Regions from separate parts of the Dactylosporangium sp. NPDC000555 genome, predicted to be linked through region 1. Evidence: riboswitches for the same ligand, from Rfam matches in the RefSeq annotation. Region 1 holds a riboswitch; the other holds the start of a gene.

Region 1 (3,405 bases):
CGGGCACCGACGCCGGCCCGACCGTCGCCGGCCTGGCCGCCCTCATCGCCGACATGCAGCGCACCGCCCCCGCCGACGCCGTGTTCGTCGGCTGCGGCGTCGCCGTCTCCGGCTCCGTGCGCCACCACCTCGGCTGGGCCGACGAGACGATCGAACCGGCGCTCGCCGCGGCGCTCGACGATCACCGCCTCGACCCGCGCCCGGGCGGTCGCCCGCCGATCCTGGGCGGCATCGCCGACCTGGCCGCCCTCGCCGAGCACACCCGCGGCGCCGCGGCCGGCGTCGCCAACGTCATCTACCTGCACGGCGACGCCGGCATCAGCGCGGGCATCATCGCCGGCGGCCGGCGCATCACCGGCTACGGCGGCCACGGCGGCGAGGTCGGCCACATGGTCGTCAACCCCGCCGGCCGGCAGTGCGGCTGCGGCTCGCGCGGCTGCTGGGAGACCGAGATCGGCGAGCGGGCGCTGCTGCACCTCGCCGGCCGCAGCGTGCCGACCGCCGGCGCCGCCGTCACCGGCGCCGTGCACGCCGCCCGCGAGGGCGACCCGGATGCCCTCGCCGTGGTCGTGCACGCCGCCGACTGGCTCGGTTTCGGCGTGGCCAACCTGGTCAACATCTTCAACCCCACGGTCGTGGTCTTCGGTGGCACGCTGCGGGAGTTGTACCTCACCGGCGCCGACCGCGTGCGCGACCGCCTCCACACCATGGCCCTGCCGGCGTGCCGGGACCACCTCGGCCTGCGCACCCCGCAGCTCGGCGACGACGCCCCGCTGGTCGGCGCGGCCGAGCTGGCATTCGAGGCCCTGCTGACCGACCCCCTCTCGCGGTAGCCGGCCGCCGCTCCACGCGGTCGCGACGACCGGGTGGACATGTGCCCGGCGAGCCGCTATCGTTCGGCCCACATGTGAATACTCGCCGTTTATGCCGGGCGGGAGAGTGCTGGCGTCGCTGACGCCGGCCGCCGTAGGAGCAACTTCTCCCCAGAATCTCTCAGGCCCAGTTACCGCTCGGACAGGCGACTCTGGAAAGTCGGGATCTTCCCGCGCCGAAGGTGTAAACCGTCCCTGCGACGGTGAAGCTCTCAGGCACAGATGACAGAGCGGGGAGGCAGACCTGTCCCAGACCTCGGTCTGGGTCGAGAGGAGCCTCCCGCCGTGACCCGCAGCATCGACACACCGGACCGCTCAGCCGTCGCTCGGGCCTGCCCGCGGCAGCCCGGCACCGCGCGGATCAGCCCATCGATCGGGCGGATTCCCCACCCGGTGGCACCCCGCCCTTGACGCCGTGACCGTCCGCGCCCGCGGACCGTCGACCGAGGCCGCGGCAACGCCGAGCTGTGCCGTTCGCCGCAATGCGCGCCGTCGACCGGCCGATCCATCCCGCAACCAGACGAAGAGAGATATCGATGAGCGTCCCGACTGACCTGCGCTACTCCACCGATCACGAGTGGCTCCGCACCGACGGGGACATCGCGACCGTCGGTATCACCGACTTCGCGGCTCGGGCCCTGGGCGACATCGTCTTCGTCCAGCCACCCGTGGTCGGCGCCACCGTCTCCGCCGGCGAGGCGTGCGGCGAGATCGAGTCGACCAAGTCGGTCAGCGACCTGTACTCCCCGGTCGCCGGCGAGGTCGTGGCGGTCAACGACGACGTGACGGCGGACCCGGCGCTGCTCAACAGCGATCCGTTCGGCGCCGGCTGGCTGTTCAAGGTGCGCGTCAGCGACCTGCCGCCGCTGCTGGACGCCGACGCCTACCGCGACCTCATCTCCGGGGAGAACGGATGACCGGCAGCGTCGCGGACCACCGACTGTCGGATGGGCAACCCCCATGGCGTTGAGCGCCTTCGACCTGTACTCGGTCGGCATCGGTCCATCCAGCTCGCACACTGTCGGGCCCATGCGCGCGGCGAAGACCTTCGCCGACCGGCTGGTCCGCGATCGACACGCGCCCTTCGTGCACCGCGTGCGGGCCGATCTGTACGGATCGCTCGCCGCGACCGGCCGCGGGCACGGAACACCGAAGGCCGTCATGCTCGGCCTGGAAGGCGATGACCCGGCAACGGTCGACATCGACCACATCGACGAGCGTGTCGAGGCCATCGCCAGGCAGCACACCCTGACCCTGCCCGGCGGCCACGTCATCGCCTTCGAGCCCGACCGTGACATCACCCTGCACCGCAGGCGAACGCTACCCGCCCACCCCAACGGCATGTCCTTCACCGCCCATGCGGACGACGGCACGATCATCGACCAGCGAACGTCCTACTCGATCGGCGGAGGTTTCGTCGTCGACGCCGCCGCGGACGGCACGATCGCCGTGGTGGCGGACGACACCGTCGTGCGCTACCCGTTCACCACGGCCACCGAGCTGCTCGCCCACTGCCACGAGACCGGCCTGTCGATTTCGGAGATCATGCTCGCCAACGAGCGTTCGTGGCGAACGACGGACCAGATCCGGGCCGGCCTGCTGTCCCTCTGGCAGGTCATGGCCGGCTGCGTCGAGCGCGGCTACCACCGCACCGGGGTGTTGCCCGGCGGCCTGAAGGTGCCGCGCCGCGCACCCGGCCTCTTCGCCAAACTCTCGACGCGCCACGACCCGGCCGACCCGCTGCATGCCGTCGACTGGATCAACCTGTACGCCCTGGCCGTCAACGAGGAGAACGCCGCGGGCGGCCGCGTCGTCACCGCACCGACCAACGGCGCCGCGGGCATCATCCCCGCGGTGCTGCACTACTACGTACGTTTCGTGGCCGGCGCGAGCGACGACGGCATCGTGCGGTTCCTGCTCACGGCCGCCGCCATCGGCATCATCATCAAGGAGAACGCCTCCATCTCGGGCGCCGAGGTCGGCTGCCAGGGCGAGGTCGGGTCCGCCTGCGCGATGGCGGCCGCCGGGCTGTGCGAGGTCACCGGCGGCAGCCCGGAGCAGGTCGAGAACGCCGCCGAGGTCGGCATCGAACACAACCTCGGCCTCACCTGCGACCCGATCGGCGGCCTCGTGCAGATCCCCTGCATCGAACGCAACGCGATCGCCTCCGTCAAAGCCGTCAATGCCGCCCGCCTCGCCCTGCACGGCACCGGGAGTCACAGCGTCAGCCTGGACAAGGCGGTCAAGACCATGCGGCAGACCGGGTACGACATGCACACCAAGTACAAGGAGACCTCCCGTGGTGGCCTGGCCGTCAACATCGTCGAATGCTGAGCGCTCGGTGAGCACTGGTGGGAGCATGCGCGTCATCCGCGCGGGGCTGGTCCCCTACGAGCGGGCATGGCAGCTGCAGCGCGAGATTCATGCCGAGGTCGTGCGCGGGGACCGTCCCGGCACCGTCCTGCTCCTGGAGCATCCGCCGGTCTACACCGCCGGCAAGCGCACCGAACCGTGGGAGCGCCCGTTCGACGGC
Region 2 (3,405 bases), on a different contig from region 1:
TCCTGGCTGATGACGTCCAGCTCCATGCCCTCGCGGACGCCGCCCGACTGGACCGTCTCCGGGCCCGTCGTCAGGCCCACAACCTCCTCGAGCGGCAGGACGTGGCAGGCGCGCAGGTCGAGGTCCGAGTCGACGGACGCGAAGCCGTACAGGTGGGCGCCGCTCACCGTGGCGAACACGAGCGGGTACGGGTGTCCGTCCGCCACCTCGCCCGCCCACGGCGGCACGTCGCCGAGGACCGGCAGCGGCGGCGGGGCGGACACGCAGGGTACCGATGCCGGCACCGATGCGAAGGGCCGCAGCCGCACCAGGAACTCCTCGACCGCCGGGCGGTCCGGATCCTCCGGCAGGGTGGAGGCGGACTCCGCGCGCCGCAGCTCGGCGGACAGCGAGGCGGCCAGGGCCTCGAAGTCCTCCCAGGTCAGCTCGCCGCGGCGGATGGCGAGCAGCTCGTCGCGGTCGGCGGAGACGTCGACCAGCACCTCGCCGGTGCGCAGCACGTGGGCGCCGGCGCGCAGCAGGCGGGCCATGTGCATCGCCTGCTTCCAGCGCACCTCGCCGGTCTTCGCCCGGGTCGCGGTGAGCTTGGCCAGCTGGTCGCGGGCGTAGTCGCCGTAGGTGCGGGCGGCCCGGCGCGACAGGAACGCCGGGCGCAGGTCCAGCAGGGCCCGGCCGGCGTCGGTGACCCGTTCGACGAGCGGGGACGACAGGCACTCCCAGACCGTCGGATTGGCGGCCAGCGCGAGCGTGCAGGCGCGCTCGACCTCCCACGAGAACTGCTCCGGCAGCGGGCCCTCGAGGTGCGCCGGCGGCTTGTCCAGGCGCCAGAACAGCGGGGTCGGCGCCTGGAAGACGCCGCGGCGGTCGGTGTCGGAGTCCGGTCCGTCGAGGCCGTAGGCGCGGGATCCGACGATCGCGGAATAGATCGTGTGCGACGCCACGATGGTCAGGTCCTGCACAGGAGGTAGGGTAGGCGAGCCGGCAATACCCGCGTGGGAGAGACCGCCGTTGGCAACCGACGGCGGCGCCGAAGGGGCAAATCCTCCCCGGAACCTCTCAGGCAAAAGGACCGCGACGGGTTGGCACCTCTGGAGTCTGCGACAGAGGGGGAGGAGCGCGTCCTATCGCCCCTGTCCCGCGAGACCCAGAGAGTGTGGCTATGACGAGTTTTGCCGCGCGGCACATCGGCCCTTCCGCCGACGACCATGCCCGCATGCTCAAGGCCGTCGGATACGAGTCGGTCGAGGAGCTCATGACCGCCGCGATCCCCGGCTCGATCCGCTGGCGCGAGCCGCTCGAGCTGCCGCCGGCGGCGTCGGAGGCGCAGGTGCTCGCGGAGCTGCGCGAGCTCGCCTCGGCCAACCGGCCGCTGGTGTCGATGATCGGCCTGGGCTACCACGGCACGCACACGCCGCCGGTGATCCTGCGCAACGTGCTCGAGGACCCCTCGTGGTACACGGCCTACACGCCGTACCAGCCGGAGATCAGCCAGGGGCGGCTCGAGGCGCTGCTGAACTTCCAGACGGTCGTGGCCGACCTGACCGGGCTGCCGGTCGCCGGGGCGTCGCTGCTGGACGAGGCCACCGCCGCGGCCGAGGCGATGACCCTCGCCCGCCGCTCGTCCAAGGTCGCCTCCGAGGTGTACGTCGTGGACGCCGACGTGCTGCCGCAGACCCTCGCCGTGATCCGGACCCGGGCCGAGCCGCTCGGCATCGAGGTGCGCGTCCTCGACCTCGCGACGCGGGAGCTGCCGGCCGAGTTCTTCGGGCTGCACCTGCAGTATCCGGGCGCCTCCGGCGCGGTCCGCGACCACGAGGCCCTCGTCGCGCGGGCCCACGAGCGGGGCGCGATCGTCACCGTCGCCGCCGACCTGCTGGCGCTGTGCCTGCTGCGCGAGCCCGGCGCGATCGGCGCCGACGTCGCCGTCGGCAGCGCCCAGCGCCTGGGCGTGCCGATGGGCTTCGGCGGCCCGCACGCCGGCTACATGTCGGTCCGTCAGGGCCTGGAGCGCACGCTGCCCGGCCGGCTCGTCGGCGTGTCGAAGGACGCCGGCGGCGCGCCCGCCTACCGGCTCGCGCTGCAGACCCGCGAGCAGCACATCCGCCGGGAGAAGGCGACCAGCAACATCTGCACCGCGCAGGTGCTGCTCGCGGTGACCTCGAGCATGTACGCGGTGTACCACGGCCCGGACGGGCTGCGCGCGATCGCCGCCCGCACCCACGACACTGCCGTCCGGCTCGCCGCGGGGCTGCGCGCCGGCGGGGTCACCACCGAGCATCTCGCGTTCTTCGACACCGTCACTGCCGTCGTGCCGGGCCGGGCCGCCTCGGTCGTCGAGGCCGCCGCCGAGCGGGGGATCAACCTGCGCCTGGTCGACGCCGACCGGGTGAGCATCGCCTGCGACGAGACCACCACGTCCGACCACGTGCGCGACGTGCTCGCCGCGTTCGGGCTGTCGCACATCGAGGTGACCGAGCTGGACAGCACCGACGCGGTGCCGGCCGGGCTGCGCCGCGCGTCGGCGTACCTGACCCACCCGGTGTTCTCCAGCCACCGCTCGGAGACGGCGATGCTGCGGTACCTGCGCAGGCTCTCCGACAAGGACTACGCGCTCGACCGGGGCATGATCCCGCTGGGGTCGTGCACGATGAAGCTCAACGCGACGGCCGAGATGGAGCCGATCACCTGGCCCGAGTTCGCCGGCCTGCACCCGTTCGCGCCGGCGTCGCAGACCCAGGGGTATCGCCGGCTGATCGGCGACCTCGAGCGCTGGCTGGCCGAGGTGACCGGCTACGACGCCGTGAGCCTGCAGCCCAACGCCGGATCGCAGGGCGAGTTGGCCGGGCTGCTGGCGATTCGGGCGTATCACCTGGACCGCGGCGATACCGGGCGGGACGTGTGCCTGATCCCGTCCAGCGCGCACGGCACCAACGCGGCCAGCGCCGTGATGGCGGGCATGCGGGTCGCCGTCGTCGCCTGCGACGAGCTCGGCAACGTCGACCTGGGCGACCTGGACAAGAAGATCGAGCAGCACGGCGAGCGGCTCGCCGCGATCATGGTCACGTATCCGTCGACGCACGGCGTGTACGAGACCGGCATCGCCGACCTGTGTGCGAAGGTGCACGAGGCCGGCGGGCAGGTCTACGTCGACGGCGCCAACCTCAACGCGCTGCTCGGCTACGCCAAGCCGGGCAAGTTCGGCGCCGACGTGTCGCACCTCAACCTGCACAAGACGTTCTGCATCCCGCACGGCGGCGGCGGCCCCGGCGTCGGGCCGGTGGCGGTGCGCTCGCACCTGGCGAAGTACCTGCCGTCGCACCCGTTCCTGGCGGCCGACGCGCCGGTCGGGCCGGTCTCGGCCGCGCCGTGGGGCTCCGCCGGGATTCTGCCGATCCCGTGGGCGTA

Evidence for each region. A riboswitch is a leader RNA that binds a small molecule or an ion and turns the genes downstream of it on or off. The one in region 1 is predicted to bind glycine.
Region 2: it holds a riboswitch for glycine, as region 1 does, so the genes downstream of both, gcvP (aminomethyl-transferring glycine dehydrogenase) here and gcvH (glycine cleavage system protein GcvH) in region 1, are expected to answer to the same signal.

What each region holds. Positions count from the first base shown of each region.
Region 1 covers NZ_JBEPDB010000019.1:12,869-16,273, reverse strand. The annotation lists gene ABT297_RS14780 (ROK family protein) at 1-833, shown strand, start outside; glycine riboswitch at 923-1,019, shown strand; glycine riboswitch at 1,020-1,111, shown strand; gene gcvH (glycine cleavage system protein GcvH) at 1,409-1,789, shown strand; gene ABT297_RS14770 (L-serine ammonia-lyase) at 1,833-3,206, shown strand; gene lipB (lipoyl(octanoyl) transferase LipB) at 3,232-3,405, shown strand, end outside.
Region 2 covers NZ_JBEPDB010000166.1:753-4,157, forward strand. The annotation lists gene ABT297_RS42270 (nucleotidyltransferase domain-containing protein) at 1-245, opposite strand, end outside; partial or broken gene ABT297_RS42275 (nucleotidyltransferase domain-containing protein) at 297-950, opposite strand; glycine riboswitch at 984-1,082, shown strand; gene gcvP (aminomethyl-transferring glycine dehydrogenase) at 1,160-3,405, shown strand, end outside.